2 regions of the Jeotgalibacillus malaysiensis genome follow, and region 1 is predicted to be linked to the other one. Evidence: predicted binding sites of a transcription regulator. Region 1 holds the regulator's gene; the other holds the start of a gene.
What was found. Region 1 encodes LexA, which represses DNA repair genes until DNA is damaged. Its sites were predicted from a motif close to CGAACATATGTTCG; they were not measured.
Positions count from the first base shown of each region.

Region 2: a site for LexA is predicted at 8,981-8,994, ahead of LG330_RS05780 (YolD-like family protein). Genes of this name have one in related genera too.

Region 1 is NZ_CP085252.1:1,721,084-1,737,037, forward strand. Features, by position in the region: gene LG330_RS09260 (MIP/aquaporin family protein) at 1-116, shown strand, start outside; gene glpK (glycerol kinase GlpK) at 138-1,628, shown strand; gene LG330_RS09270 (glycerol-3-phosphate dehydrogenase/oxidase) at 1,790-3,451, shown strand; gene LG330_RS09275 (alpha/beta fold hydrolase) at 3,470-4,396, shown strand; gene miaA (tRNA (adenosine(37)-N6)-dimethylallyltransferase MiaA) at 4,386-5,306, shown strand; gene hfq (RNA chaperone Hfq) at 5,349-5,579, shown strand; gene LG330_RS09290 (AAA family ATPase) at 5,672-6,562, shown strand; gene LG330_RS09295 (trimeric intracellular cation channel family protein) at 6,574-7,185, opposite strand; gene hflX (GTPase HflX) at 7,315-8,541, shown strand; gene LG330_RS09305 (aminotransferase class I/II-fold pyridoxal phosphate-dependent enzyme) at 8,557-9,804, shown strand; gene LG330_RS09310 (MerR family transcriptional regulator) at 10,039-10,425, shown strand; gene glnA (type I glutamate--ammonia ligase) at 10,458-11,792, shown strand; gene LG330_RS09320 (alpha/beta fold hydrolase) at 11,893-12,774, shown strand; gene lexA (transcriptional repressor LexA) at 12,838-13,458, opposite strand; gene LG330_RS09330 (LysM peptidoglycan-binding domain-containing protein) at 13,619-13,951, shown strand; gene LG330_RS09335 (recombinase family protein) at 13,964-14,611, shown strand; gene LG330_RS09340 (DUF896 domain-containing protein) at 14,685-14,918, shown strand; gene tkt (transketolase) at 15,040-15,954, shown strand, end outside.
Region 2 is NZ_CP085252.1:1,014,349-1,030,302, forward strand. Features, by position in the region: TPP riboswitch at 1-87, shown strand, start outside; gene tenA (thiaminase II) at 355-1,041, shown strand; gene thiM (hydroxyethylthiazole kinase) at 1,034-1,798, shown strand; gene thiD (bifunctional hydroxymethylpyrimidine kinase/phosphomethylpyrimidine kinase) at 1,795-2,619, shown strand; gene thiE (thiamine phosphate synthase) at 2,609-3,253, shown strand; gene thiW (energy coupling factor transporter S component ThiW) at 3,250-3,735, shown strand; gene LG330_RS05750 (PAS domain-containing protein) at 3,878-5,332, shown strand; gene LG330_RS05755 (Fic/DOC family protein) at 5,369-5,956, opposite strand; gene LG330_RS05760 (Zn-dependent hydrolase) at 5,949-6,116, opposite strand; gene LG330_RS05765 (hypothetical protein) at 6,193-6,621, opposite strand; gene LG330_RS05770 (M48 family metallopeptidase) at 6,796-8,097, shown strand; gene LG330_RS05775 (SCP2 sterol-binding domain-containing protein) at 8,221-8,541, shown strand; gene LG330_RS05780 (YolD-like family protein) at 8,623-8,952, opposite strand; gene LG330_RS05785 (HAD-IA family hydrolase) at 9,265-9,825, opposite strand; gene LG330_RS05790 (hypothetical protein) at 9,977-10,582, shown strand; gene LG330_RS05795 (hypothetical protein) at 10,612-11,010, shown strand; gene LG330_RS05800 (DUF3953 domain-containing protein) at 11,045-11,281, opposite strand; gene LG330_RS05805 (hypothetical protein) at 11,412-11,603, shown strand; gene LG330_RS05810 (arsenic resistance protein) at 11,623-12,561, shown strand; gene LG330_RS05815 (YeeE/YedE family protein) at 12,608-13,861, opposite strand; gene LG330_RS05820 (PadR family transcriptional regulator) at 14,064-14,411, shown strand; gene LG330_RS05825 (HAAS domain-containing protein) at 14,404-15,171, shown strand; gene LG330_RS05830 (STAS domain-containing protein) at 15,453-15,954, opposite strand, start outside.

The sequences.
Region 1 (15,954 bases):
GTTATATTTTTTCAGGAGAATTTCATATTATGTTCTTTATCGTTGCAGCGGTAACGTTATTATGTTTGCTGGCTGCGTACTTAGTTGACAAAAAACAGACTTCATTAATTCAATAATCTATCAGGGAGGAATTTTGAATGAAAAAATTTATTTTATCACTGGATCAGGGCACGACGAGTTCAAGAGCGATCCTGTTTAACAAAAAAGGGGAAATCGTTAAAATTGCACAAAAGGAATTTGAGCAGATTTTTCCTAAGCCGGGCTGGGTTGAACACAATGCGAATGAAATCTGGGGGTCAATCCTGTCAGTTATTGCATCAGTACTTTCTGAAGCGGAGGTAAAGCCTGATCAGATTGAAGGAATTGGAATTACAAATCAGCGTGAGACAGCTGTCGTCTGGGATAAAAATACGGGTATACCGGTTTATAATGCAATTGTATGGCAGTCAAGACAAACTTCTGATATTTGTAATGAACTGAAGGATAAAGGATTAAATGATACATTTAGAGATAAAACAGGTCTTTTAATAGACGCTTATTTCTCCGGTACAAAAGTGAAGTGGATTTTGGATAATGTAGACGGAGCAAGAGAAAAAGCCGAGAACGGGGATCTGCTGTTTGGAACAATTGATACTTGGTTGATATGGAAGTTATCTGGCGGCGAAGCTCACGTAACAGATTATTCAAATGCATCAAGAACACTGATGTATAACATTTATGATCTGAAGTGGGACCAGGAGTTATTAGAACATTTAACAGTTCCTGAATCCATGCTGCCTGAAGTAAAAGCTTCTTCAGAAGTTTATGCAAAAACAGCGCCGCATCATTTCTTTGGAAAGCAGATTCCGATTGCAGGTGCAGCCGGTGACCAGCAGGCCGCGTTGTTCGGTCAGGCATGCTATAAAACAGGTATGGCTAAAAACACGTATGGTACAGGCTGTTTTATGCTGATGAATACAGGGGAAAAATCAGTTAAATCTGACAGTGGCCTTTTAACAACTCTTGCGTGGGGAATTGATGGTAAAGTTGAGTATGCGCTTGAAGGCAGTATTTTTGTTGCCGGCAGTGCAATTCAGTGGCTGCGCGATGGGATGCGCATGCTTAAAACTGCTTCAGCAAGTGAAGATTACGCAAAGAGAGTTGACTCGACTGATGGTGTATATGTAGTACCGGCATTTGTAGGACTTGGAACCCCTTATTGGGATAGCGATGTCAGAGGAGCAGTATTTGGGTTGACCCGTGGAACATCAAAAGAGCACTTTGTCCGTGCTGTATTAGAAAGTCTAGCTTATCAGACAAAAGATGTACTCGATGCAATGGAAAAGGATTCAGGGATTGAGCTTAAAAAACTAAGGGTTGACGGAGGGGCAGTTCAAAACGATTTCCTGATGCAGTTCCAGAGTGATATGTTAAATGTTCCCGTAGAGCGTCCGGTCATCAGTGAAACAACAGCTCTTGGTGCAGCGTACCTGGCAGGGCTTGCTGTTGGTTTCTGGGAAAGTAAAGATGAAATCGCGGAGATGTGGAAAACTGATAAGGAATTTGATCCTGTAATGGATATAGAGAATCGTGATCAGCTTTACAGCGGCTGGCAAAAAGCTGTAAAAGCAGCTCAGGCTTTTAAGTAAACCTCTAATATGTTATGATTGAGTCAAGTTAATAAACGGGGTAGAGAGCAGAGAGGCCTGGATTCATTATGAGTTTTTTCATATATGGATTCGGTCTCTCTTTTTTTACTTTTAATAAAAAATACAGAGTCAACAATGCTATAGGTTAAAGGAGGATATTTATGAATTTTTCAAGTGTGAACAGATCAGAAAAGCTGAAGAAAATGTCAGAGGATTTATATGATGTAGTCATTATTGGCGGTGGTATTACAGGTGCCGGGATTGCACTTGATGCAGTAACGCGCGGTATGAAAGTTGCTGTGATCGAAATGCAGGACTTTGCAGGTGGAACATCAAGCCGTTCAACTAAGCTCGTACATGGTGGACTGCGTTACCTGAAGCAATTTGAAGTGAAACTCGTTGCTGAGGTTGGGAAAGAAAGAGCGATCGTTTTTGAAAATGCACCACACGTCACGTCGCCCGAATGGATGATGCTACCGATTCATAAAGGCGGTACATTCGGTAAGTTTTCAACATCAGTGGGGCTTCGTGTATATGATTACCTTGCAGGTGTTAAAAAGCAGGAGCGCAGAAAAATGCTTAGTGCATCTGAAGCGACGGAAAAAGAGCCTCTAGTGAAGCAGGAAGGACTGAAAGGTGCAGGCTATTATGTTGAATACCGTACAGACGACGCAAGACTAACGCTTGAAATAATAAAAAAAGCAGTAGAAAATGGTGCTGACTTTATAAATTATGTGAAAGCTGAAAGGTTCACTTATGATAAAAAGAAAGTATCAGGAGTGGAAGTAAAGGACCAGATTACAGGTGATACACAAACAATACTTGGCAGAAAAGTAATCAACGCTGCAGGACCATGGGTAGATAAAGTCAGAAATAAAGACTATTCAACAAATGATAAAGAACTGCAGCTGACAAAGGGTGTACACATTGTAATTGACCAATCAGTATTCCCGTTAAATCAGGCGTTATATTTTGACACACCGGATGGCAGAATGATGTTTGCGATTCCGCGTGACGGTAAAGCCTATATTGGAACAACTGATACTTTATATGGCAGTGATAAAGATACGTCTAATCCTAAAATGACAGCTGAAGACCAGCGTTATTTATTAGATGCGGTTAATTATATGTTCCCTGGCGTGGAGGTAACAGAAGACCACGTTGAGTCCAGCTGGGCAGGTGTACGTCCGCTGATTTTTGAAAAAGGGAAAGATCCATCTGAAATCTCAAGAAGAGATGAAGTATGGGAGCATGAGAGCGGGCTGATTACAATTGCAGGCGGTAAGCTTACCGGTTACCGCAAAATGGCTGAACACGTAGTTGACCTTGCGGCTGAACGTCTGAAAAAAGAAGCGAAAAAATCTTTTTCAAAGTGTAAAACTGTTCACCTTCCTCTATCAGGTGCGGAATTTGGCGGCTCATCAAATTATCAGCAATTTGTTGATGCAAAAGCAAAAGAAGCTGTTCAGTTCGGATTGACTGAGCAGGAAGGTAAGCGAATTGCAGCATTTTATGGCTCGAATGCTGATAAATTATTTACACTTGCGCATGCAGCCAAAGGCATGCAGCTTGAGTCACCAATGACACCTGCACTATATGCTGAGGTTGTGTATGCAATACAGGAAGAAATGACAGTAAAGCCTGTGGACTTCTTTATTCGCAGAACAGGTCGTTTATTCTTTGACATTCATGCAGTGCACGCACAAAAGAATGTTGTGTTAAAATTAATGCAAAACCTGCTTGAATGGGATGAAGCGACTTATCAGTCATATCAGGAAGAGCTTGAAAATGAGCTTCATGATGCTGTTGAGCCGGTTAAATAAAAGCTTTGGGGTGGTTAAATGAAAGAGTCATTTTTCATCAGAACATCAGACGGTCAGAATCTCCATACAGTGATTTGGAATTCCGACCAGCCTCATATAAAAGGATCAATTCAGCTCTGCCATGGAATGGCAGAGCATATTGGTCGTTATGAAGATTTAGCTAAGCGTTTAAATCAAGCTGGTTATCATGTATTCGGGCATGACTGCAGAGGTCATGGGCTGACAGCTGAAAACAACGGGCAATTTGGTGATTACGGCATAAGTGCAGACTTCAACAGACTGGCAAAAGATGTAATTGAAATTAAAAACCGATGTCTGAGTACTGGGAAAGTCTATCTTCTTGGTCACAGCATGGGCTCTTTCATTTCCAGAAGAGTTATTCAGACTCATTCGGCAGAGTATGATGGAGTTATGTTATCAGGTTCTAATGGTCCACTTGGGGTAATAGGAATACCTGCAACGGTTCTTGCTTCAGTGCTGACTGCTTATCAGCCAACTGAAAAAGCAGCGTTATTGAACAGGCTGTCATTTGGCAGTTACAATCAGTCATTTCCTGATTCAAAAACTTCTTTCGACTGGCTTTCATCAGATGAAAAAGAAGTTCAAAAGTATATTGATGACCCATTGTGCGGATTTGTAACAACAAATAGATTTTACAAAGTACTATTTAATGGAATTAGAATGATTTATAATCAAAAGGAAATCGCTCAGATTCGTAAAGATCTACCGATACTGTTTGTAAGTGGAGTAGATGATCCTGTAGGTGATTTTGGAAAAGGTGTTTTTAAATCAGCTCAGATCTACACAGACTCCGCTATTGAGTCAGTTGAAGTACATCTATATGAGAATGGTCGTCATGAAATGCTGAATGAACTTAATTCAGAACAAGTTATCGGTGATATTGTGAATTGGCTTGGAAAAGTAGAGGGATTAAATGAGAAATAAGGTAATTGTTATTGCAGGACCTACAGCTGTAGGTAAAACTGAACTCAGTATCAGGCTTTCAAAAGCACTTAAAGGTGAAGTAATTAATGGGGATGCCATGCAGGTATACAGAGGGCTTGATATCGGAACGGCTAAAATTAAACCTGAAGAAATGCAGGGGGTCCCTCATCATCTGTTTGATATTCTCGGTCCTGAGCAGTCCTTTTCTGCAGCTGAGTATCAGCGGGCTGTCAGAGAAAAAATTTATGAAGTACATACCCGTGGTTCCATACCGGTACTAACCGGAGGGACGGGGCTTTACATTCAATCGGTTTTATATGACTACAACTTCTCTGATAAAGGAAAAGACGATACGATCAGGTTGCAGCTCGAAAAAGCGCATCAGGAGGGAGTTGATCTCCATAAGAAGCTGACGGAGCTAGATGGTGTTACCGCATCTGCAATACATCCGAATAATGTAAGGCGTGTCATCAGAGCGCTTGAAATTATTGAATCAACCGGTATGACGCCAGCAGAGTTAAAATCAATTCAAACGCCTGAGCCGCTTTACAACCATGAGTTAATTGGTCTTGATATGGATAGGGACCTTTTGTATGAAAGAATTAATAAAAGAGTCGACATGATGATTGAAGAAGGGCTTGTAGAAGAAGTAAGAGGCCTCTATAAAAGTGGTATTAGAGATGTAACATCAGTTCAGGCGATCGGCTATAAAGAACTGTATGCTTATTTTGAAGGTGAAATCACTTACGAAGACGCTCTGGACCGGATAAAACAGAATTCCAGACGTTACGCAAAAAGACAATTAACATGGTTTCGTAATAAAATGGACTTCAAGTGGTTTAACATGTCAGAAAACAGAGAAAAAAAGATTAAGGAAATAATTGATTATTTGCAGGAATTTGGTCTTTAAAGGCGAACATGATAGAGACAGTCAATTTTAGGAGGCGCTCAGATGAAACAAGCTGTTAATATTCAGGATCAGGTATTAAATCAATTAAGAAAAGAAAGCACGTTTGTAACGGTCTTCCTGCTCAACGGGTTTCAAATCCGTGGACAGATTAAAGCGTTCGACAGTTTTACAGTCATGCTGGAATCAGAAGGGAAGCAGCAATTAGTATATAAGCATGCCATTTCAACATTTGTTCCTTCTAAAAATGTTGTCATTCAAACAGAAGCCGAATAAAAAGTGCGCCTAAAAGGCGTGCTTTTTTTCATTTATCATGTACTTTTTGAACTTTCATATAATGAGTTATGAAATTTTCCGAGGGGTGAATCATGAACGGGCAGGTTAAATTCATTATCAGCCAGAAACATTCATCTCAACAGATTGAAAGTCAGGAATGGCAAAAGATCGAAAGTGCCTTTAAACATTTTGTTGGCCTTGACCATATCAAAGAAACTTTGAAAACAATAGCCGCCTGGGCTGTCATAAATGAGAAGCGGGAAGAATTTGGCTTAAAAACAGAACGGCATTCACATCACATGCTGTTTTATGGAAACCCGGGCACAGGGAAAACGACGGCTGCAAGAATCATGGCGGAACTGCTAAAAGAATTAAATATACTTGAAAAAGGTCATCTTGTGGAAGCGGAGCGTGCGGATCTGGTGGGGGAATATATCGGGCACACCGCCGTTAGAACGAGGGAACTTCTTAAAAGAGCTGATGGTGGCATTTTATTTATTGATGAAGCTTATTCACTGTCGCGCGGGGGTGAAAAAGACTTTGGAAGAGAAGCAATTGATACGCTGGTGAAGCACATGGAAGATAAAAGTGGAAGTTTTATCTGTATCCTTGCCGGTTACAAAAAAGAGATGAACAGCTTTTTACGGATGAACACCGGTTTAAAAAGCCGTTTTGCACATATTCTGTATTTTCCTGATTACGCGTTAAAGGACCTGAATAAAATTGCGCTCAATATGTTTTATATGAAAGATTATACTTTATCAAAATCAGCAGCTGATATGCTGTTACGGAATATGAGAGAGATGGAGGATCTTTCAGGAAATGGCCGTTTTGTAAGGAATCTTGTTGAATTTATTATCAGGGCCCAGGCAGTTCGTCTTTTAAGGTATGATGGGTTAACGAGAAAAGACTGTATGGGTATTTCTGAAGAAGACGTGATAAAAGGAATTGAAGCATATAAAAAAGAAAAGCAGAATCATTAGGCTGATTCTGCTTAAGAGTGTGCTGTATGAATTGACTTAAAAGGTAATCTCCATTTGTAAATATATGATAAAATACGAAGCGCTGTGGTAATAATGAATAACAGGTATAGCTGCCACGGCTCAGATGCGATGCCCAGTCCGACCGCAAAACCTGCTAAAATAGCCCACACTGCATAAATTTCTGATCTCAGTACGAGCGGTTTTCTGCCTGCGAGCAAATCACGGATTATACCGCCGCCACTTCCTGTCAGCACTGCTGCTACTATGACTGCACTTAATGGGTGATTCATTTCCACTGCATATATCGCACCTTGGATAGCAAAAGCTGCAAGGCCCATTGCATCGAAAATATTACCCCACCGTTTCCAGTGTTTCAGTAAATTATGCGGAAACAGAAATACCGCGGTGATTGACAGAAGTGCGACCTGAAAAAACATACCCTGTTCCCATAAAGCCGAGACAGGAACGCCGATTAACAAATTTCTGATCGCCCCGCCACCAAAGGCTGTGACAATTCCGAGTATATAAACGCCTAAAATGTCGTATTCTTCTTCCATTGCGATAATCGCACCGGAAATTGCAAAAGCGATGGTGCCAATCATACTTAATACTTCCCAGGTCAACGATTATCCTCCTGCCTTTCGCTTGAATTGAACCAAAGTTGATTGTATCATGAATCGAATACAATTCAATCTTAGGAATCCATATTTTAATAAATGTACTGACATCGGAATAAAGGGGTGTGTTTTTGAATGAAAATGGAAAGAGCGATTTTAGTTGGGGTAAATACTGACAGAACAGATCAGGACTTCAATGAATCAATGAATGAATTACATGCTTTAGCTGAAACAGCAGGTGCCGAACCGGTGTTGGATTTAATTCAAAACATGGAAAAAGTTCATCCTGCAACCTATATTGGTAAAGGGAAACTAGAGGAACTTACAACCGCCTCGGAAGAATATGAACCGGAACTGATTATTTTTAATAGTGAATTATCTCCGAGTCAAAACAGAAATTTATCTGAGGTACTTGATGCTAGAGTCATTGACAGAACACAGTTGATTCTCGATATCTTTGCACAGCGGGCCCGTTCTAAAGAGGGTAAGCTGCAGGTGCAGCTCGCCCAGCTTGAGTATATGCTGCCGAGACTTGGTGGACAGGGTATTGAACTGTCAAGGCTTGGAGGAGGAATCGGTACAAGGGGTCCAGGGGAAACAAAGCTCGAAACAGATCGTAGACATATTAGAAGAGAGATCAGGGAAATCAAAAAGAAGCTTGATCAGGTTGTCAGACACCGTTCAATATACAGGGATAGAAGAAAGCAGAATCAGGCATTTCAAATTGCATTAATCGGTTATACTAACGCTGGAAAATCCACGATATTTAATTTACTCACTCATGCAGATTCATTTGAAGAGAATCAACTTTTTGCTACACTCGATCCTTTATCAAGGAAATGTATTCTGCCTAGTGGCTTCGAAACTATTATGACAGATACTGTAGGATTTATTAAGGACCTGCCGACATCGTTGATCGCTTCATTCAGGTCTACACTTGAAGAAGTTAAAGAAGCTGATTTTCTACTGCACGTTGTAGATGCGTCTCATCCTAATCACGCTGATCATGAAAAAACAGTGAAAAAGCTTCTGAATGAACTCGAGATGGACCAGATTCCAAGAATGACCGTTTATAATAAAGAAGACCTTCTCAGCAGTGAGTTTGTAGCCGACCGGAGTGATCCGTTTGTACTGATGAGTGCAGCAAAAAAAGAAAGTAAAAAAGTGCTGACTGAAATTGAAAAAGAGGCTAAACAAATATTAAAGCCATATACGATGACGATTTCATCAGATGATGGAAAGGTTTTAGCCCAGCTGAAAAAAGAAAGTATGCTGTTAAAATTATCATTTGTTGAAGAAGAAGAACATTACCTTGCTGAAGGATATATCAGTAAATACCACCCGTTGGCAAGTAAAATTTAGTTCAGGAGCGTTTGCATGATTGATCAATTCTACTCAGAAGAAACCTTTACATTAAGTAATAACATTGAAAAAAAAATTGCCTGGCGCCATAGAGAAATCGAAAAAATTGCTGAATTTAATCAGCTGAAGGTGCTTCAGGCTTTTAAAAATAAGAAAATCAGTGACAGTCATTTTCACCCGAGCACAGGGTATGGATATGATGATCATGGCCGTGACGCACTGGAAGCAGTTTATGCTGATACATTTAAAGCAGATGCAGCACTAGTCAGGCCTCAGATAATCTCGGGGACTCATGCAATTAATATTGCACTTTTTGGCATTTTAAGACCGGGAGACGAACTGCACTATATAACTGGAAAGCCTTATGATACGCTTGAAGAAATCATAGGTCTGAGAGGATCTGATAACGGTTCTTTAAAAGATTTTCATATTCATTATCAGCAGACGGATCTTAAAGATGGAAAGATAGATGTCGACAGCGTACTTTCAAATATGAAAGGTAATACAAAAGTAATTGGTATTCAGCGTTCTAAGGGATATGCGATCAGGCCGTCATTCACTATTGAAGACATTAAAAAAGCAGTACAGGCAATTAAAAAGCATTATCCGGATGTTATTGTATTTGTGGACAATTGTTACGGGGAGTTTGTTGAATCACAGGAGCCGATTGAAGCCGGAGCTGACTTAATCGCTGGCTCATTAATAAAAAACCCGGGTGGAGGTCTTGCGAAAACAGGTGGCTATCTTGCAGGAAAACAGCAATTGATCGATCTTTGTGCTTACCGAATGACATCTCCGGGAATTGGTGCAGAAGCAGGTGCCAGTCTGAATGCACTTCAGGAAATGTATCAGGGTTTTTTCCTTGCCCCTCATGTAGTCAGTCAGGCACTGAAGGGAGCGGTGTATACAGCTGCATTGTTAGAAGAAGCCGGGATGATTACCTCACCCGCATGGAACGAGTTCAGAACGGACCTCATTCAGGCTGTTGAATTTCGTGACCGAGAAAAAATGATCGCTTTTTGTCAGGGCGTACAGGAGTTTTCTCCTGTAAATGCTCACTTTACTCCTTACCCTGATTACATGCCGGGCTATGAGGACGATGTTATTATGGCTGCAGGAACTTTTGTTCAGGGGTCGAGTATAGAGTTATCGGCTGATGGACCACTGAGACCTCCTTATGCAGCTTATATTCAGGGCGGCCTAACATATGAGCATATTAAAATAGCGATAACTGCTGCGCTGCAAAAAATGAAATCCATATAATTAAAGTTTACAATTATACATTATTAAAAGCTGAGGCAGTAATTGTCTCAGTTTTTTTGTATAAAAATTTGAATAAAAATTATTTATTTTTAACATTTATGCATAAAAGGTATGTAATAAGGGAACAAAAAAATAGTTCGTAAAATATCATGTTATAAAACCTGACATGTTGTTGACAGAAAATTTAACATGTTATATAGTTAAATAGTCGACAGGCAAGAAAGGGGTTATATGATGGGCAGTGATATTAGACGCAGCATGCCGCTTTTTCCTATAGGAACAGTCATGCAGCTGGCCGATTTAACCGCCCGTCAGATTCGCTACTATGAAGAGCATGGGTTAGTCACTCCGGCCAGAACGGAAGGTAACCGCCGTCTCTTTTCATTAAACGATATTGATAAACTGCTTGAGATTAAAGATTTGCTTGAGCAAGGTGTCAATATGGCTGGAATTAAGCGGATCCTGGGGGATGGCACAGAAGCCGATTCAGATCGACCTGCTAAAAAGCCGGACTTATCAGAGAATGAATTAAGAAAACTGTTAAAACAGGAAATGATGGGTAATGGCAAGTACAGCAAAAACAGTTTGAGAGCGGGAGACCTTTCAAGGTTCTTTCGTTAAAAAAATTACATAAAAAACAGGAGGAACTACACATGAGTACGTATTCAAAAGAAGACATTATGAAAATGGCTAAGGAGCAAAATGTAAACTTTATCAGACTTCAATTCACTGATATTCTTGGTACGATCAAAAACGTTGAGATTCCTGTAAGCCAACTGGAAAAAGCACTTGATAATAAAATGATGTTTGATGGTTCATCAATCGAAGGATTTGTACGTATTGAAGAGTCAGATATGTACCTATTCCCGGACCTTGATACATGGGTAGTATTCCCTTGGACAGCTGGTGATGGAAAAGTTGCCCGTTTGATCTGTGATATTTATAATCCGGATGGTACACCATTCTCAGGAGATCCGCGAAACAACTTAAAGCGCGTTCTAGAAGAGATGGAGGAGCTTGGATTTACTGATTTTAATTTAGGGCCTGAGCCGGAATTCTTCCTGTTCAAGCTGGATGTTAACGGTGAACCAACACTTGAGTTAAATGATAAAGGTGGATATTTTGACCTTGCACCAACTGATCTTGGGGAAAACTGCCGCCGGGATATTGTAATTGAACTTGAAAAAATGGGCTTTGAAATTGAAGCTTCTCACCATGAGGTTGCGCCTGGTCAGCACGAAATCGACTTTAAATATGCTGATGCCGTATCTGCTTGTGATGATATTCAAACGTTTAAGCTTGTTGTTAAAACAATTGCAAGAAAGCATGGTTTACATGCAACGTTTATGCCTAAGCCACTATTTGGTGTTAACGGATCAGGTATGCACTTTAACATGTCACTATTCAAAGAGGGTAAAAACTCATTCTTTGATGAAAATGCTGATAAGCAGCTTAGTGAAACAATGAAGCAATTTATGGCGGGTATCCTTAAGCACGCTTCAGGATTTACAGCTGTAACAAACCCTACTGTAAACTCATACAAGCGCCTTGTACCGGGCTATGAAGCACCTTGCTACATTGCATGGTCTGCAAGAAACCGTAGTCCACTTGTAAGAATTCCAGCTTCTCGTGGAATGAGTACTCGTGTGGAAGTGCGTTCAGTAGATCCATCTGCTAACCCATACCTTGCAATGGCAGTTATGCTTAAAGCGGGACTTGATGGCATTAAAAATGGTCTGACGCCACCGGAATCAATTGACAGAAACATTTATGTAATGGATAAGGAAGAACGCGAAGCTGCAGGCATCAAAGATCTTCCAGGCACTCTTTTTGCAGCACTTGAAGAGCTGAAGAAAGATCAGGTCATTATCGATGGACTTGGAGATCACATTTTTGAGCACTTCGTAGAGGCCAAAGAAATCGAATGGGATATGTTCCGTACACAGGTTCACCCATGGGAGAGAGAACAGTATTTAGAAATGTATTAATCATCTAGAAACCGGAAGCTGCACAGCTTCCGGTTTTTTTTATGGAAAAGAACAGCATTTAAAAAAATTGGGTATAGTAAATAGTGAGGGGGGTATTGCCTTGGCAGACACATATAGAGGATTTAAATCGAAAGAAGGCTATAAGAAATATAAGAATGCACATGATAAAGTGATGGGGTTGTGGGATATTCCATATGAAGAACAAATTTTTAATACATCGTTTGGAGATGTATCAGTCTTAACCTGTGGTCAGCAGGATAATGAACCAGTTGTATTTTTTCATGCTTTTGGTTTTAGTTCAGCTGAATGGTATGCAGTAGCCAGGAATCTTAAAGACGATTACAGATTATATTTTGTTGATGTACTCGGAGAATTTAATTATAGCGACACGAAAGAACACCTAAACGAACGTGAAGATTATAAAACTTGGATTACTGAGCTGTTTGATGCTCTAATGCTTGCAAAAGTAACAATCGTTGGTCATTCAAATGGCGGGTGGCACGCATTGAATTATGCGATTTTAAACCCTGACCGTGTTAAATCACTGATTGTTTTATCGCCTGCTGCTTCAATAAAAAGAATGAACAGATCGTTCTATTCAAGACTTCTGCTCACCAACCTGATTCCCAGGGAGTCACTGGTTATTAATCAATTTTGCAGGTGGCTGACTGTGAGGAGGCAGGAGGGACATGAGAAGCTTTTTAAGCTTTACTTTCTTGGGCAAAAATATGTCAGCTGGGAATATGTGATGACACCACCAAAAAAGTTTAAAAGTGAGGAACTTGCATCACTGATGATGCCTGTAAATATTGCCGTTGGACGTGAAGAAGTAATATATGACCCTTTTCAGCTGCTGGAAGAAGCAGAGAACAAAATCAGAACCTGTGTACCTCATATGTTTGAAACTGGCGGTCATATGCTTCCTATAGAAATTCCGGATGAAGTTTCAACTTATATCAAAAAGGTGTTATCAAACCAGTAAAAAATCTGAGTAACATTAAAAAAGCTGAACGCTTTGACAATTTTGTCAAAGCGTTCAGCTTTTTTAATGAACCTGTCTGTATACCCCTACAACTTTTCCAAGTATGGAGACATTATTAAGAATAATAGGTGCCATTGAGGAATTTTCCGGCTGCAGTCTGACGAAGTCTTTTTCTTTAAAGAAACGTTTAACGGTTGCTTCATCTTCATCAGTCATTGCGACAACAATATCACCGTTGTTAGCTGTATTTTGTTGTTTAACAATTACAAGATCTCCGTCTAAAATTCCTGCTTCAATCATAGAATCTCCCATGATCTCCAACATGAACACAGCGTCATCTGAAGATGCGAGCCTTTCAGGAAGAGGGAAATATTCTTCCACATTTTCTATTGCAGTAATAGGTGAGCCTGCTGTTACTTTACCAACGAGTGGGACATTGACTACACGTTGAGTTGGAATTTTTTCCTCTTCAAGGGAAATGACTTCAATTGCTCTCGGTTTTGTAGGATCTCTTCTGATTAACCCTTTACTTTCAAGTCTTGCAAGATGTCCATGTACCGTAGAGCTTGAAGCTAATCCGACAGCAAGTCCAATTTCTCGGACAGAAGGCGGATAACCTTTGTCCTGAACTTCACGTTTTATAAAGTTTAATATATCAAGCTGTCGCTTTGATAATTTCTTCATATTGCAGCACCTCTTTTCAGTTTAAAACTTTTCTAAATTATAGCATATGGGTTTTGAAAATACAAACATAAGTTCGAGTTTTTTGTGTTGACCAAAACAAATGTTCGTATTATACTCAAAATAATAAAAGCGAACACATATTCGATGGAGGCGATCAATCATGACTGCATTGTGGAGAAAATATTCATTTGTTATTCTATTCGTGGTGACTGCACTTTTTTTCAGCTTATTTCTTGTTTTTACGAATACAGCTGACAGTGATGCAACGTATGCAGAAATTACAGTGCAAAAAGGGGACACGCTTTGGGCGTATGCTGAAGAATACGCAAGCCATACTTCTATGACGCCTGAAGGGTTTATAGAATGGGTAACTGAACATAACGGACTTTCCTCTCATATGATAGTGGCAGGAGAACAGCTGGAGCTTCCCGTACCAGAAGAGGCATTTAAATTCAGTGATGACGCGATTCACCTGGCATCTGATCGGAAATAAGGAGTGATCGTGTTGAAGGTAATAATTTACTGCAGAGTCAGTACTGAAAAAGAAACTCAGGAGACTTCACTTTCACGGCAGGAAGATGAATTGAAAATTCTTGCTGATAAAATGAACTACCAGATCGTTTCAATTATCAGTAAAAAAGAAAGTGGATATGACCTGGATCGAGAAGGTGTTTTTGAACTGCTTGATCATGTACGTTTATATGAAGCAGAAGGTCTTTTAATTCAGGATGAAACACGGATAGGACGCGGAAATGCGAAGATCGCATTGTTACACACGCTTCAAAAAGAGGGTATAAAAATATATACAATCGCTCATGATGGTGAATTGCAACTGTCTGAATCAGATTCAATGATCCTCCAGATTGTCAGTATGGTTGAGGAGCATCAGAGAAAACTTCATAATCTGAAGATAAAAAGAGGGATGAAGCGGGCAGTTGAAAAAGGATTTAAACCTCAAAAGAATCTGAAAAACCGTGGTAATAAAGAAGGAAGGGATAAGATTGAAATCCCGGTAGATGAAATTGTAAGACTCCGCGGTAACGGTCTGACGTTCCAGGAGATTTCATCTGTTTTACGCGGACTAGGTCATCCGGTTTCCAAGGCGACCGTTCATAGAAGGTATACGGAATATATGGAATCAGAAGCGAAGTAAACATATTACTTGTCAAACTTCCCCCTTTCTTTTAACATACATAGAAGCCTACCTGAAAGAAAGGGTGAAAGACATGTTATCTAATGAGAAAATCAAAAGAATAAATGAACTCTCTAAAAAATCAAAAGAAGATACGCTCACAAGGACTGAAGCTGAGGAACAGCAGGTTTTGAGACAGGAATATTTACAGGCATTCAGAGGATCAATGAAACAGACAATTGAAAATGTGACTGTTGTTGACCCGGAAGGTAAAGATGTAACTCCACAAAAGCTCAAGGATGCAAAGAACAGGAATAAGATGAACTAATTATTTTCTTGTACCATTGATGAATCTGAAGAATTATGAATAAAAGAGGAGATGTTTGTACATCTCTTCTTTTTTTTTGTACAATAAGACGTATCACGTGAGTTTAGAGAGGATGTAGATGATGTTTAACAAGACAGACGACTTAGCAATTAACACAATCAGAACGTTATCAATTGATGCAATTGATAAAGCGAACTCGGGTCATCCGGGACTGCCTATGGGGGCTGCTCCATTTGCATATACTTTATGGACTCAATTTATGAATCACAACCCGAAGAACCCGGACTGGTTTGACCGTGATCGTTTTGTACTTTCAGCAGGACACGGCTCGATGCTTCTTTACAGCCTGCTGCATCTTTCCGGATACGATTTATCACTTGATGAGATTAAAAATTTCAGACAATGGGGATCTAAAACGCCAGGTCACCCTGAATACAAACATACGAAAGGCGTGGAGGCAACTACTGGACCGCTTGGACAGGGAATTGGTATGGCTGTAGGAATGGCAATGGCTGAAAAGCATTTAGGTGCCAAGTACAACCGTGAAACCCACAATGTGGTTGACCATTATACTTATGCATTATGTGGCGATGGCGACCTAATGGAGGGTGTTTCTTCAGAAGCAGCGTCACTTGCAGGACATCTTCAGCTGGATAAATTGATCGTTCTTTATGATTCAAATGATATCTCCCTCGACGGCGATCTTGACCGCTCGTTTTCTGAGAGTGTTAAAAAGAGATTTGAATCATATAACTGGCAATATATCCGTGTAGATGACGGTAATGATGTAGCTGATGTTGCGGATGCAATTAAGGAAGCACAGGCTGATACAAGCCGTCCTACAATGATTGAAATTAAAACTGTGATTGGTTTCGGTTCTCCTAACAGAGCCGGTACTTCAAAAGCACACGGAGCTCCTCTCGGTACGGACGAAACTACACTTGCTAAGGAAGCTTACCAGTGGGAAGCAGAAGAAGCATTTTATGTGCCAGATGAAGTCTATAAGCGTTTTGAAGAGCTTGTTGTTCAAACTGGC
Region 2 (15,954 bases), 710 kb from region 1:
GGTTAAACCGGCTGAGACGGACTGTTGTCCGGACCCTTCGCACCTGATCTGGATCATACCAGCGTAGGAAAGTGGCCGTATATGCCATTCTTTTATATACGCCGCTTTCCAGAGAAATTGGAAAGCGGCGTTTTTTGTTTGTATTTGTAAAGGGGGCTGATGATTTCCGCTTCAGGGGGACTTCACGGCTGGGCGGTGAGCCAGCAGGCTGCACCGTGCTTTGTCTCACCTGTCCCTTCCTGCGAGCTGCCCCTTTCCGTTCCAATCATCAGTTGTATAGATTCAATGAATGACTTTAACAAAACTTGTTTAATCGGACTCTGGAAAAACTCATCTTATGAAGGAGGAAAAAACATGACATTTTGCAGTGAAGTAAGAGAAGAGTGTAACGAACTTTGGGAAGCAAGCTTTCTGCACCCATTTGTAAAAGGAATTGCTGAGGGGAGTCTGCCGCTTGATGTATTTAAGTTTTATGTGATGCAGGATGCGTATTATTTGACTCATTTTGCAAAGGTACAGGCGATTGGCGCTGTGAAAGCGAAGGATCTGAAGACGACAAAAAGCTTTGCACACCACTCAGAACAGACTTGTGCAGCAGAGCTTGCGCTGCATGAATCCTTTATGGAGCTGCTTGGGGTAACGGAAAAGGACTGGGAGAATTTTGAGCCGTCTCCAACCGCTTATGCATATGTGTCTCATATGTACCGTTCAGCTGAAGGGGATCTGGCTGATGTGCTTGCAGCGATCCTGCCGTGCTACTGGCTATACTATGAGATTGGTGAGCGCCTGAAAAATGAAAAACCGGATCATCCGATTTATCAGAAGTGGATCGAGACGTATGGGTCTGAATGGTTCGGTGAGCTTGTAGAAGAACAGATTAACAGAATGAATGACCTGGCAGATGGTCTTTCTGATGAAAGGATCAGAGAGTTGAAGACTCATTTTAGAAGAAGCAGCTATTACGAGTTGAACTTCTGGGAGCAGGCATGGACGATGGAGAGCTGGACAATAAAAACGAAGGAGCGTGTGACACATGATTAATCAATTGAGAGAAAACAAACCACTTATCCATTGCATAACAAATTATGTGGTCGCAAATTTTCAGGCGAACGGTCTGCTTGCACTTGGAGCGTCTCCTGTCATGGGGGATGAAGCCGGGGAAGTGGAGGAGCTGGCGTCTATTGCGGATGCACTTTCACTCAATATAGGCACACTTAATAAGCGATCAGTAGAAAGTATGATTCTTGCAGGTAAGTCAGCAAATAAAAAAGGGATTCCGGTCGTACTTGATCCTGTGGGTGCGGGTGCAACCTCTTATCGACTCTCAGTCATTGATCAGATCTTAAAAGAAGTGAAGGTGTCAGCAATCAGATGTAATGCAGGGGAGCTTGCTGCCATGATGCGTAAAGACTGGTCTGCAAAAGGTGTTGATGCAGGTGAAGGTGATGCTGATCTGACTTCACTCGCAATAAAAGCCGCTCAGACATACGATTTGATTGTAGCCGTTACAGGTCCAGTGGATATTGTGACAGACGGTGATATTGTGCATGAGATTCAGGCAGGACGTCAGGTCATGTCGTCTGTTACAGGAATGGGCTGCTTACTCTCAAGTGTGACAGCAGCGTTTTTGACCGTCGAGCAATCAGTCGAGGCTGTAGCGGAAGCTGTTCAATTTTATGGTGAAGCCGGTGAAAATGCGGCTGCTGTGTCATATAGCCCTGGAAGCTTTAAAACGGCTTTTATAGATGCGGTGTATTCAATGAATGAAAGCAAGTTTCAAAAAGGAGGGTCACGATGAAGCAGGTACTGACCATTGCAGGATCAGATTCAGGAGGCGGGGCAGGCATTCAGGCTGATATTAAAACATTTCAGGAGCTGAATGTGTTTGGCACATCGGTCATAACGGCTGTGACAGCTCAAAATACACTCGGTGTAACAGATGTTGCACCGGTTCCGGTTCGCAATATTGAAAAGCAGCTGCAGGCAGTCGGTGAGGATTTTGAGATTGCTGCACTGAAAACCGGAATGCTCTTTGACGCTGAGACTATTCAGACGGTAGCAAAATATATTAAGCACTACAAGTGGCAGCATTTGATTGTAGACCCGGTCATGATAGCCAAAGGGGGAGCAAGCCTGCTGCAGGAGGAGGCGAAGGAGTCACTGATTGTACACCTTCTTCCGCTTGCTACAGTTGTGACGCCTAATATTCCTGAAGCGGAAGCGTTGAGCGGGATCAGTATCTCCGATGAAAAGACAAGACGTGAAGCTGCTGAAAAAATACTTCAAAGTGGTGCGCAGGGCGTGCTTGTCAAAGGGGGACACAGTGAAGATCCGGACTTTACTGAAGACTTTTATCTTGATCAGCACGGCGGTTCATTAGTGCTGAGGTCGTCACGTATTCCGACGAAGCATACGCACGGCACCGGTTGTACGTTTTCAGCAGCCCTTACAGCAGAATTTGCTAAAGGACATTCCATTGAGGATGCTTTCCTGACAGCGAAACAATTCATTCAAAGTGCCATAGAGCATTCATTAAATATAGGGGCCGGTCATGGACCCACAAATCACAGTGCTTACCGTCAACACGCACAAAAGGAGCTGATCAGATATGTTCACTAATCCTTCAGTTTACTATATTCTCGGCACACCAAATGCAGGGCTGAGGGATCCGCTTGAGCTGCTTGAAGAGGCACTTAAAGGAGGCATCAGTCACTTTCAATTAAGGGAGAAGGGGCGGGAGGCACTCACTGGTCAGGCATTAAAGGATTTTGCCGTGAAATGCCAGTCGCTATGCAAAGATTATGATGTTCCTTTTATCATTAATGACGACGTTGAGCTCGCCCTTGAAATAGGTGCAGATGGTATTCATGTTGGACAGGAAGATGCTAAGGCATCAGCTGTAAGAGCCAGCGTAGGAGACAGGATGATACTCGGTGTTTCTGTTCATTCAGTTGAAGAGGCGGCTGAAGCCATACAAAATGGTGCTGACTATCTCGGTATGGGACCGGTCTTTGGAACGAAAAGTAAGTCAGATGCCAAGGCTCCTTCAGGTGTGACCAAAATTATTCAGGTGAGAGACCGGTTTCCTGAAACGCCAGTGATCGGAATTGGCGGTATTACAGCTGACAATGCAGGACCTGTCTGGGAAGCAGGGGCTGCAGGAGTCGCTGTCATTTCAGCCATTACAGAAGCCGTGAATATTCAGGAGGAAGTACGAAGAATCACAGCCTCTTATAAAGGAGGATTTTCATGAATACAAGAAAGCTAGTCATTATGGCGATGTTCGTTGCCATTGCAGTAGCAGGTTCAGCATTTGTGTCTTTCCCAGCCGGTGTTGCGAGAGCTTATCCGGTCCAGCACGCAATCAATGTCATTGCTGCAGTGGCATTTGGCCCGGGACCAGCTATCGTGATTGCTTTTATGACGGGACTCGTTCGCATTCTGACCGGTACAGGTTCCCTTCTTGCCTTTCCGGGAGGCATGATCGGGGCAGCGCTTGCCGGACTTTTTTATGCGTGGAGCGGCAGGGTCTGGATGGCTGCAGCTGGTGAAATAATTGGTACAGGTATTCTTGCATCACTTGTTGCAGTGCCATATGCAGCGATTCTGATGGGAACAGAAGCCGGCGCACTCTTTTTTATGCCGGCGTTTTTAGTGTCGAGTATTAGCGGGGCGACGATAGGATTAATTTTATCATCAAGGATGAAAAAAATTCCAAAATCTTTGAAAATATAAAAAGGTTTTTTTTCATATATGTTTCCCTTGCTATGACTGGATTTCCTGGTAATCTTCCATATTTATTAAAAAAAATTGGCATTTTACCCTTTTCAAACATACCCAATGATCGTATTATAATAGTAAAAAAAGGAACTAAATTATGCCATATTCAGACTCTCTAGCAATGCAAAATATTATTAATGCTGTTGATCATCACTTAGCCGTAGCTTTCATAGATTTCAGTGGCCGCTTTGAATATGTAAATGATAACTTTTGTAAAGCTACTCAGTATTCAGAGAAAGAATTGATCAACAATCATTATTCTATTGTTCTTCATGATTCTCATGATAACAAACAGTTGATTAACGCTATGAAACTGATCAGAGGAGGTCAGATCTGGCAGGGGGAGATGCTGAATAAAAAGAAGGATGGGTCACCATTGTGGGTAAACTCCACAATTGTGCCAATGCTTGATCGGGAAGGGAAACCTTTTCGTTACTTTACGTATAAGATTGATATTACAGAAAAGAAAGAGATGGAAGAAAAACTGAAAACAGTAGAACGAAAACTTAGGCTGTCTGTCAGTGAAACTAATTATCTTAAATATGTACTCGATCAATCGTCAATGGTTACGATGATTGACCGCGATAGAAATATTCTCTACGTAAACGACCGGTTTGCTGAATTAATGAAGCGAAAGCCACTTGATATCATTGGAAAAAAACTTGATGAGCTAAATGCCAGAGCTCATCCCGATTCTTTTTATGATGAAATGTGGGAAACAGTCTTTAAAGGAGAAGTCTGGTCAGGAGATGTTCAGACCAGAAATGTAGACGGTGAAGCCAGGTGGACCAGTACAAGTATTTTTCCAATGCTCAATGAAGCAGGTGAAGCCTACCGGTTTATTTTTGTGAGTCAGGATATTACGCAGATGAAGGAAGCTGAGCAGCTTGTGCTCCGTTCTGAAAAACTGTCTGTCTTAGGAGAGCTGGCTGCGGGGATTGCCCATGAAATCAGAAATCCGCTGACCTCATTAAAAGGATTTACCGCACTGCTTGAAGAAGGTGAAACGGCCACAGATAAAAAGGCATATATATCTGTATTAAAATCAGAAATTGACCGGATTGAATACACAGTAAATGAATTAATGATGCTTGCGAAGCCAAAGAAAACAGAAGTAAAACCTGTTGCCATTGAAGAACTTGTGCAAAGTGTCTGCGGGTTTCTTCAGCCGGAGCTTTCAATGAAAAATATAGAGTTAAGCTGCGATGGACAAAACCCGTCTGCTGAAGTCATGTGCGAGGAGAATCAGATCAAACAGGTCGTGATGAATGTCCTGAAAAATGCAATTGAAGCGATGAAGCAGGGGGGGCGTGTTCGTGTTTCATACCGTTATGAGGAAAAAAGAATGGCGATAATCATCAGGGATGATGGGGAAGGAATGAGTGAAGACCTTCTGAAGAAAATTGATACGCCTTTTTTCACCACAAAACAGACTGGAAACGGTCTTGGTATTCCGATGTGTCAAAATATCATGAAGCTTCATCATGGAGCGATGAATATATCAAGCACACCTGGAGCCGGAACAACAGTAGAGCTTGTATTACCGTATTAAAAAAACGTTCAGCTGATATAACATAGCTGAACGTTTTTATTTGTACTGATCAGTAAAGCTGATTGTTTGTCTGAATAATAACTCCAGGTCAGATGGATCTGTCACCGCACGGATCATAGCATCTATATATTCAGTCCGGTCGAGCTGGTCATACTGCCACTCAATTCCTTTTGAGCGGGCATATTCATGAAGGAACGAGCGGATTGTCCGGCCATTGCCTTCACGAAAAGGATGAAGCATATTCAGCTCAGACTTGAAATAAGCGAGTCTTTCAGCAACAATATCAAGCGTGCTCCACTCTGTTTCTTCAGCAAGCTCCCTGAAAATCTGTTCTGCATATGAGTCCAGAAACTGTGCCTGACAAAAACGCGTATTTCCTTTCATCAGCTGGACGGTACGAAACTTTCCCGCAAAAGGATAAATATCCTGAAAAAAATGACGATGCAGATCTTTAAAGCTTTGAATATCAAACGAAGAGACCTTGTATTGCTTTCTCACAAATTCAGCAGCACGTAGTGAAAAGGTCAGTGCTTCAGCTTCCATAAGTGATTCTTCATTTTTAACCCCAAGCAGATTGTACTTCAGCAGAAAATCATCATTTTCACTGCTGATATACTTATCCACGTGACAGGAGGTCCTTAATCACTGAAGGTGTAATCGGCTTATCTGCATTAATCGTCTCCAGTACTTTCTCCTGTAATCCTTCATTAAGAGACAGGTTTTCAAGATGCAGATTCTTCATGATCCTCTTAAACTCCGGTGATTCGATTTTGACATCTTTCATTCAGCGATTCCCCCACCTTTTATGAATTCCTATACGCTTATTATACCACGAAAAAGCCGTCAGATAAGCAAATTCATCAGCCAATCCGGCTTAAAATCCGGTTAATGATAATGAGTGAAATAAAGGTAGTGACAACTCCTGTCATCATACCCGTAACCTGGGCTGTATCAGCTGCGATGCCATTTGATAATAGGGCGTTTTCACTGAACTGGTAAACAAAAAAACCAAGCAAAACAGATATAATCAGGTTGGCAACGCTAAACCCGACCTTAAATGACAGCGGCCTGGAATCAAAGGCGCCCATTGTTTCTTTTAAATAAGCCTGCGCTTCATCGAGAGAGGTGTATTCCCCGACGATTTCCTCTTCACTGTAATGATGACTGTTTTGTGATTTTGAACTGAAGAAGACAAAATACTTGCCATCTTCTTTACGGATATCGTATTTATGAATGCCGACTACACCTTTTTTAGTCACTCGTTTTGTTCTTGTGCGTATATGTTCCATTATAGACCTCAAATCCTCCGTTTAATTTTCTATCTTATAATCGTATCACAAATATAAAAATCGATAATACTCACATATTTCTATGAAAATATTTTTCCATATTGTAATTTTAAAGATGATCGGCTAATATTTAGAAATGCTTTACAATTTCATACATATATAGGGGGAAGATCGTTGAAACAACAGAGAATTAAATCAGAATGGGAAACAGTTTATTTTATACTGTCAGCCATTTTCAGTGCGCTGGTCTATATTGCAGCAGCTGTTTCTATTATCGGAATCGGCATTGCGCTTGCTGTTCTTGCCGTTGTGCTTTTTACAAATGCATTAATGCTTGGCTCGATCCGGGGGAATGGCGTAAGAGTCAGTGAAAGACAATTTTCGGATGTCTACGAGCGTGCGGTTGTTTTGTCTAAGGAAATGGGGTTAAAGAAAGTGCCTGATTTCTTTGTCATTCAGTCAGAAGGTGCACTGAACGCTTTTGCCACAAGGTTTTTCGGACGCAATATGATTGTGCTTTACTCAGAAGTATTTGAACTCGCAAGACAGAATGGACAGGAAGAGCTGGACTTTATCATTGCGCATGAGCTCGCTCATATCAAACGCAATCACATATGGAAAAACATTCTCGTACTGCCTGCGCAGTTTGTGCCGTTTTTATCTCAGGCATATAGTCGCTCATGTGAATATACGTGTGACAGAGAGGCTGCGTATCAGATCGGGGATGCCGGTGCTGCAAAGCGTGCGCTGACTTTACTTGGTGTCGGGAAGGTGATGTACCGTGAAGTGGATGAGGATGCGTACCTTGAGCAGATTCATTCAGAGTCAAACGGGGCTGTATGGCTGAGCGAGGTGCTTTCAACACACCCGCTTTTACCGAAAAGAATTTTGTCAGTCGAACGCTTTATGAATCCTTCGACTACTTACAGATACACTCAGCAGCCAGGCAGAATCGTTCTTGGTGCAGGACTTCTGTTTGGTGGGCTTGCGGGTGCGTATGTGGCAGTCATTGTTTCAATGACATTAGCAGGCGTTGTATTCGCTTCGTTACTGCCGGATGATTTATTGGCAGCAGATGATCCGTTTTATGAAGAGTACGCTGAAATGGATATGGGCATGACGCCATTATTGGATGCTGCATCAATGGGTGAAACAGATGAAGTGGCTGCATTGATTGATGAAGGCGCTGAAATAGATGCAGCGGACAATGAAGGGACGACTGCTTTACTCTATGCAGCTTATAATATGGATCCTGAGATGATGAGATTGTTACTTGACGCCGGAGCAGATCCAAATGCAATGGATAATTATTCAACACCGCTGATGACGGCAGTCAGCTATGAGGACCGGGAGTCAGCAGCGTTATTGGTTGAATACGGAGCAGACCCAGACATGGAAGACCCGAACGGCGATACACCTGCTGAATATATCAGTGTATCAACAGGCCAGGACTTTGATACATGGCTTGAAGAGTAAGATGGAAGATGAGACAACTGCGTCTCATCTTTTTTTGATGAAATAATGATTTGCGTACCAGAATGAATCCCTTATGGTAAAATGAATGAGTATTCATTACATTCAGACAAAGGGGATATGAACATGTCAGAAGTGTGGTCAAGAATGACAACAGCAATGAACGCTAATCCGGAACCAATTCAGAATGAAAACGTACGCTATGAGTTTCAGCTGAAAGAAGGGGAAGCAAAGCAGCTGGTCTTAAAGCATGGGGAAGCATCGATTGAAGAAGCTGGAGCAGCTGAGCCGCATTGTACATTGAAGCTGAGTGAAAAAGACTTAGTGAAAATGATTGAAGGGGACCTGAGTGCGTCAGGTGCGTTTATGTTTGGAAAGTTAAAAGTTGATGGGAAAATGGGCTATGCCCTGAAGCTTGAATCATTATTGAGTGAGTATACGTTTTAACATTTCTTCAAAGCTTCAAAACGAGGAGGCTCACTGCTGTCCACCTGATGTGCAGCGAGCCCGATTCATTCAATTGCTCTGTCACACAACCTCAAGACCAATCACCTGATCGAAGGGGATGGTCTTTTTCATGTGGTCAGAGGTTGTCATCAGTAAATAGCGCTGCTGGTAATTAACTAATGTGATGATTCCGTTTACGCTGTCACGTCTGTTATGTTCAAAAATTTTCAGGTCAACCTTCTGACGGAATTCCAGTGCCTCCTGAATGCCGAGAAAGATCATGTCAAACATCTGTTCATCGAGTTCGGGTTTTGTTTCCTGTTCCATTTCTTCGTAAAAGTCCTTGAGCATTTTCACATGTTCAGGCAGCATCATCGAAGTCCACTTAATTGTGCCGCGATCTTTATTCATTTTGTTCACGCCCCTTTCCAACATTATAGGAACGTTTGTTCTGTTTTGTAAATAGGTAAGTGATGGATTTTAGAAATTTGATTGAAGTGAGGGGCTGAAAAATCGATATGTTTTCTTATGAATCGTTCCGCTGTGCTTCGGACGGACGCTTTCCGGACGGTTGTTGCTGAGCCTCCTCGCCTTCGGCTGTGGGGTCTCAGCTTCCAACTAATCGTCCCGGAGTCGCCGCCCTACGCTTCGCTGCACTAAGAGAGTATTCAATATGAATAATTAATAAAAGTTAATATCTTCATACCTCACAACTATATTCCACTAGAAAACCACTACTTTAAAAAAGTCTCTATAATCCTCCAGGTGAAAGTCGGCCGGTTTATCGTTTTGGAACAGGCAGGTATACATGCCGAGCTGTTTTGCCGGGATAATATCAAGTTCACGGTCGCCGACTGCAAGGTCGATGTGGTGCTGGTCATGCAGGTATTTATATGATGCAGGATCGGGCTTTCGTGGGAATCCGTGATCAGCTGTTACGATTTCGGAAAAGTACTTTGTGAAACCGTAATAATCAAGTACTTTATAGGCGCCTTCCTGATCTTTATGCGTCATAATCACGTTACAGTCAGCCTGCTTCAGTACTTCTTCAACGTGATCAAACGGCGGCATTTCCCCAGGGCTGATCGAGCTGATTAAGTCGTTATACTCCTCAATTTGTGATTCAGTCATTCGAAACGTTGTGATTGCATGAGATGCAGAGATTTTCAGCTCTTTATAACAGTCAGCCTCAGATACTTTCCCGCCCAACACATGGCTCATCCGCCTTGCATAAGCCGGATAGGTGTTAAATAGTGTGCCATCATAATCCCAGAGTATATTCATATGTAACTTCCTTTCTATTCATGAATGCTGTTTCACGTAAATATTATCACATTGTAGAAGGTGAATCTTTTTTCATAATTTTGTTTAAAATAAGAAGGACTTAAGTCTCTATTTGTCGAATCGATTATGATATGGAGGTGCATATCAATTTATGAAGGAACAAATTTACCTGTTGTTCATTGCCACAATATTTTTCCTGTCTGGATGTGCCCCGGAAGAAAGTGCAGTAGCTGATATTGAAATGAAAAGTAACGAAGAACTGTCTGTGATGACTGATTCATTTACCCAGGATGACTTTTACAATAAGCTGAGCCATGTGATGGAGGAGGCAGAGAATTTTGAGGCGGAAGGTGATCTTGAAAAGTGGATTATCAGAACGCTTTCTGAAGAAGCGCTGTACTATGCTGAAGATCTGACAGAAGATGAGATTATAGTGATTGCAAAAGAACGTTTAACTGAAGATCAGGTCTGGAAAGAAATTGCTGAAAAGAAATACGGCGTTACTGTAAGTGAGGAAGAGTTAAACCAGTATATTGATAATATCACGCAGTCATTTGAGTCGCCGCTCCAGCTGGCTTATGCAGATGTGCTTGGTCTGACGGTTGAGCAGTTGAACCATGGGTTTGATCTTGATGTATATGAAAAGAATCTGTTGTGGGAAAAGCTCAAGCCAAAGCTCGAAGAAGAGTATGGAACGAGCGACAGCAATAAGCTTGTTGAAAGATACAATGAGGAAGTAAGTGAAGGGAGCAGGTAAATATTTCTTATCTTTGGATTGATTTATTCATGAAAGCCGCAATGTTAGCCGTACTGCTGCTCCTTTTGTTTTTTATTTTCAGAAAGGATCACAAAAAACTGCTGATAGTCATCATGACATATTTTTCTGTGTTATCTATTGTATTTTTGATCGGCCTATATAAGATCAGCAGTGACTATCAGCTCTTTGATAGCCCTGTTGACGGAGGGTTTGCTGTGAAGTTCAACTGGGTTGCTACATTCGCTTATCTTTATATCATTCCCCTCATTATCCTGTTTTCAAATAAAGGATTTAAATGGGTAAACAACAGGTTTCAGCATACCGCCTTGCGGATCGCAATGAAAATGCTGCTGATCGCAGCCTTTATCGCTGGCGGATACATAGGAATGTTCGGATTTGTCCTGACCTATTACGGATTTGCGCCTTAAAAAACTGTCTCTGCGTTCATGCAAAGACAGTTTTTTAAAGACCTGTAATTGAGACATATCCTGCAACGAAAAACACAAAAATAGATACCACAATTGATACGGCGCCAAAAAAAGTTTTGTTGTCTTTTAATCGTTCGATGCCGGTAATTAACAGCAACAGTGCAAGCGGAAACATGTAAAACGGAACGACAGAACGGTCGCCTGTGAAAAAACTATAGGCTGCAATAATAATGACAATGCCGCTCAATACACTTGTGATCATTTTGCTCATTTCAAACACTCCCGTAAAAGATTCACTAACTGATCTACGTTTTCAAAGCCGTTCAGGTTTCGCTATTTTGAAACACTTCTGCTTTAAATCCGTATAGTTTAAAAACGAATGGAAAGACGGGGTGCTGATCATGAAAAAGTGGCGGGAGAAAAGAGCAGACAGATCGAGAAAACGCAAAGCAGAAGGGAAGTACAGCGTTTGGGATGTGGTGGCAGATATTCTGATCTGGGTTCCGGAGCTGATCATTCTTCCGTTTCGTCTGATATACTTGCTGTTCAAATTGTTTGGAAAAATGTTCAGGGACGGATTTGATTCGATTTAAATGTCAGGTGTGAGTAGTAATGGAATGGTTTGAGAGACCGTATACGTTTTTTATATTAGGTGCTGTAGTGATTGGACTGGTCTTCAGTCAACTTGACGGAGCGGGTTCGTTTGCAGAAGGGCTCATTCTGCCGCTGCTTGCTATTATGATTTATCTGACGTTTTTACAGATTCCCTTAAAGGATGTAAAGGCTTCGTTTGGAAATAAAACATTCAGCATAAGCGCTATATTCATCAATTTTGTATGGACGCCCTTTTTTGCCTGGCTGCTCGCGATCGTATTTTTTCCTGATCAGCCGGCGCTTGCAATCGGACTGATCATGCTGCTCGTTACGCCATGTACGGACTGGTACTTAATCTTTACAGGTGTAGCAAAGGGGAACACAGCCCTTTCAGCATCGATTCTGCCGCTTAATCTGATCCTGCAGATTATTCTGCTGCCGGTTTACTTATTAATATTTTTTGGAACTGGTGAAACAGTGGAAGCGGCCTACTTGGCTGAAGGTGTAATATGGGTATTATTCCTTCCACTCATGTTCGCAATATTGACGAAAAAATTATTAAAAGGCAAACGTCTGATTAAAGCGGATCTGCTGCAAAATCTTCCTGTTATGTTTCTGGTACTGGCTATCATGGCCATGTTTACAGCACAGGGGAGCATGCTTCTTGAAAATACAGGGGTGTTTCTGCAGATCCTTCCGCCGCTCGCCATCTTTTTTGCTGTAAACTTTTTTATCAGCCGTAAGACAGGACAGCTGTGCAGGCTGCCTGCAGCAGACAGGGTAAGTCTGACAATGACTACACTTGCAAGGAACTCACCGCTCGCACTTGCCATTGCAGTCGCTGCTTTTCCGAATGAACCGCTGATTGCACTGATCCTGGTGATTGGCCCGCTTATAGAATTGCCGGTGCTCGCGCTGACAGCTAAAGTACTCTTGAGAATAAACAGCAAAAAATGATATAAAAAAGCTCCCGGAGATTCAATGGCCTCCGGGAGCGTTACATTTAACATAATGAATCTTTTGGTTTCGGGTTTTTCAATCCGAAAAACGGTCTGATAAACAATGCAAGTCCTGTACCAAGCATCGCCATCACAGCCCATACCCAGCCGTGAAGACTGAAGGATGCAATACCGCCGAAGTATGCACCGATATTGCAGCCAAAAGCAAGTCTTGCTCCGTAACCCATTAGCAGTCCGCCAATGATTGAAGCGCCGGCAATACCAGGCTTAATTTTACCAGGCTTGAATGCGCCGGTAGCAGAAGCTGCGATAAATGCGCCAAGAATAATACCAAAGTTCATCACGCTTGTTGAATCTGCAAGAATCGGGTTTTGAAGCTGTTCTGCATTCGCCTGCCAGTATCCCCATGAAGCTACATCTACGCCAAAGAGCTCCAGAAATTTAGAACCCCATAATGCAAATGCTGATGTAATGCCCCACGGTGTACCTCTGACAGCCAGTGTTAAAGCATTCAGCAGTGCCAGAATAATAGCTGCAGCCAGTAGCGGCCATGATCCGCGGAAAATCTTTTTAAAGCCGGTTGTTGTCGGTAATGGTTTCATTGCGGGTGAATTTTTCTTTGTTGCAATAAACTTTAAACCGAAATAGATCGCTGCAAAAAGCGCCATCTGAACAGCCCATGCACCGAAGAATCCGAGATTAGTAGATTCAGCGAGTGAAAATGGCTCGGCTGCCCATGTTTCTTCCATCCAGTAATTAAAATGATAAGCACCAAGTACTGAACCTGCTATAAAGCTGAGCAGTGTCAGAATCATGGATGAAGATCCGCCGCCAACAGAGTACAGTGTACCTGAAGCACATCCGCTACCAAGCTGCATCCCGATCCCGAAAATAAATGCCCCCAATAAAACACTGACGCCAACTGGCGATACATAGCCTGTTGGGGCTGTTCCGGTAAAGCTGAATCCGGTACTTAAAATGAATGCGAACAAAGTGGATGCGACAGCAAGCATCACCATATGTGCCTGAATCCCCTGCGCATTCCCGACAGACATTAACCTTCTAAAAGCAGAAGTGAAGCCAAATCGTGCATATAATAACGTCAGTCCAAGTGCAATTCCAATTAGAAATAGCACGCCCTGAACAATATCAGTTGTATAAAGAATGACCGCAAAAAGTGCAAGAGCAGCGAGAATGCCAAGTAAAACAAAAGGCTTTTGCATCGGTGCAAGGTCTGTTACAACCGTTGTGCGGCCGCGTATCCATCCTTTTGGTGTGTCCTGAACCTGTTGTGTCATATTGAAAACCTCCAATTCCTATTTGTAAGATAGGGATTAATTTAGCACAGGTTGTATCAGGATGTAAATTTATAAGTTTTGAGGTCAGTCAGGGATATAATCCCTGGAAAAATATATTTCATAATACCTTGCATTACAAGTTACCTAAATGTATATTATTTATATACCTTGTAATACAAGATAATGAAATGGCGGGATGCTGATGTCACAAACACAAATGATGAAAGGGATCCTCGATGGCTGTCTGCTCGCCATCATCCGTGGAAAAGAAGTATACGGGTATGAAATGGCAGAGCGGCTGAGTGAATATGGATTTGGTGAAGTGAGTGAAGGAACGATTTATCCGCTCCTGATGAGAATGCAGCGTGAAGGGCTCGTTACTTCAGTGAAAAAAGCATCGACAGCCGGTCCGAAGAGGAAATACTATTCTCTCACTGAGAAGGGGCACATAGAACTCGAGGCGTTCCTTGAAAGGTGGAAAAGGTTAGAGAAGAGTGTAAATGAAGCAATCAGTCAGGAGACAAAAGAGGGGAGTGAAGGCAGTGCCTAACTTATCGAAGGAAAGCCGCAGATTTATTGATGATCTCAGACTTTATTTGTTTTCATCAGGTAAAAACAGTGAAGAGATCAATGAAATTGCTGAAGAGCTTGAGGTACATCTGGCAGAAGCAGAGAAAAACGGTAAGCCGATAGAACAGGTAGTAGGGGAATCACCGAAGGAATATATGGAGATGATCTCAGGTGAAATGAAATTCGATAAAAAAGCGTGGTTGAAATACATTCCACTCATTATTTTTGGTGCGATTTCATTTTCAGTCATCGGACAGTTAATGGAGAATATGAGACTCAGCTACAGCTATGCAATGATCGGTGGGAGTATTGTGGTCAGTATTCTTTTCATTCTGCTGATTTTCGGGGTTTTTAAATATACTACAAGCAGGCAGGTCTCAAGGGTTAAAGAATTCTTTTTTATCATGATACCGATCTTTGTGAATATGGTTTTGTTCATGGGTCTTGTATTTTGGGATATGTATACAGAAATGCCGGGAATTGAACTGGGTGTAACAGCAAGTATGTCAGTGGGTGTCATTTTACTTGCGATACTGATTTGGATTTCTGTGTGGGCGAAAACAGCAGTGCTGCCGGTTATGCTTGCTGCTGTCCATGTGCCGGAGCTGTTACTCAGAATGACTTCTCTTGGTCTGGAAGCGCGGCTGATTACCGGTCTGCTTATGACTTATGCGGTGATTGGTCTGTATTTCTTCTATACCGTTAAAAAGATGAAAAAGGCTGAGGCTGCTGCGGGTTGACCTTTGCCCGAACGGTGGTAGTGCAGGTGTGGTAATTGGCTCATGGCTGAGTATAATTGGTTCATCGACCGGGATAATTGATTCATCTGTCCGGTTATATGTATCATCGCTTTTTTGAGAACGCATAATTGATTCGCTGCTAAGCATAATTGAATCATGCCGGCACTTAATTGGTTCGCCACTTCATATAATTGAACGCCAAGGCCCGTGATCCGTTGCTCTATAGCCGCTCAGCAGCACAAAAAAGTTCTCATCCAACTTAAAAGAGGATGAGAACTTTTTTACTCTTTCTCCAGATGAAAACCAAGCTTCGTCAATGCACGCTCAAGGTTTGTTTCAACGTCAAACTTTGTAAAATCAATCTGTGACTGGTTTGCCTGCAGTGCTGTTTCAGGACGAATACCTGTCAGGATCGCATGCACGCCAAGCAGGTTCAAAAGATTCACGATTTTAAGAAGAGAACCTATGACAAGGTCATCTACTTCAATAATACCTGAGAGATCAATGATCAGATGCTCAAGTTCCAGCTCCTGACTTCTGCCCAGTGTCAGCTCGATGATTCTGCCGACCCTGATCTCATTGATGCTGCCGATTACAGGGAGAATCGCCACACCTTCTGTAATCGGAACAATAGGCACTGATAAATTATCTATCTGCTTTTGTGCACCATCAAGTTCAAGCACATAAGACAGAAGAGAACTCATCGTTTCAAGTAGCTCCATTTGCTCTTCATTCAGATCAAAAGGCTTTGTATCAAGGCCGCAGATCGTGCCATAATTTTTC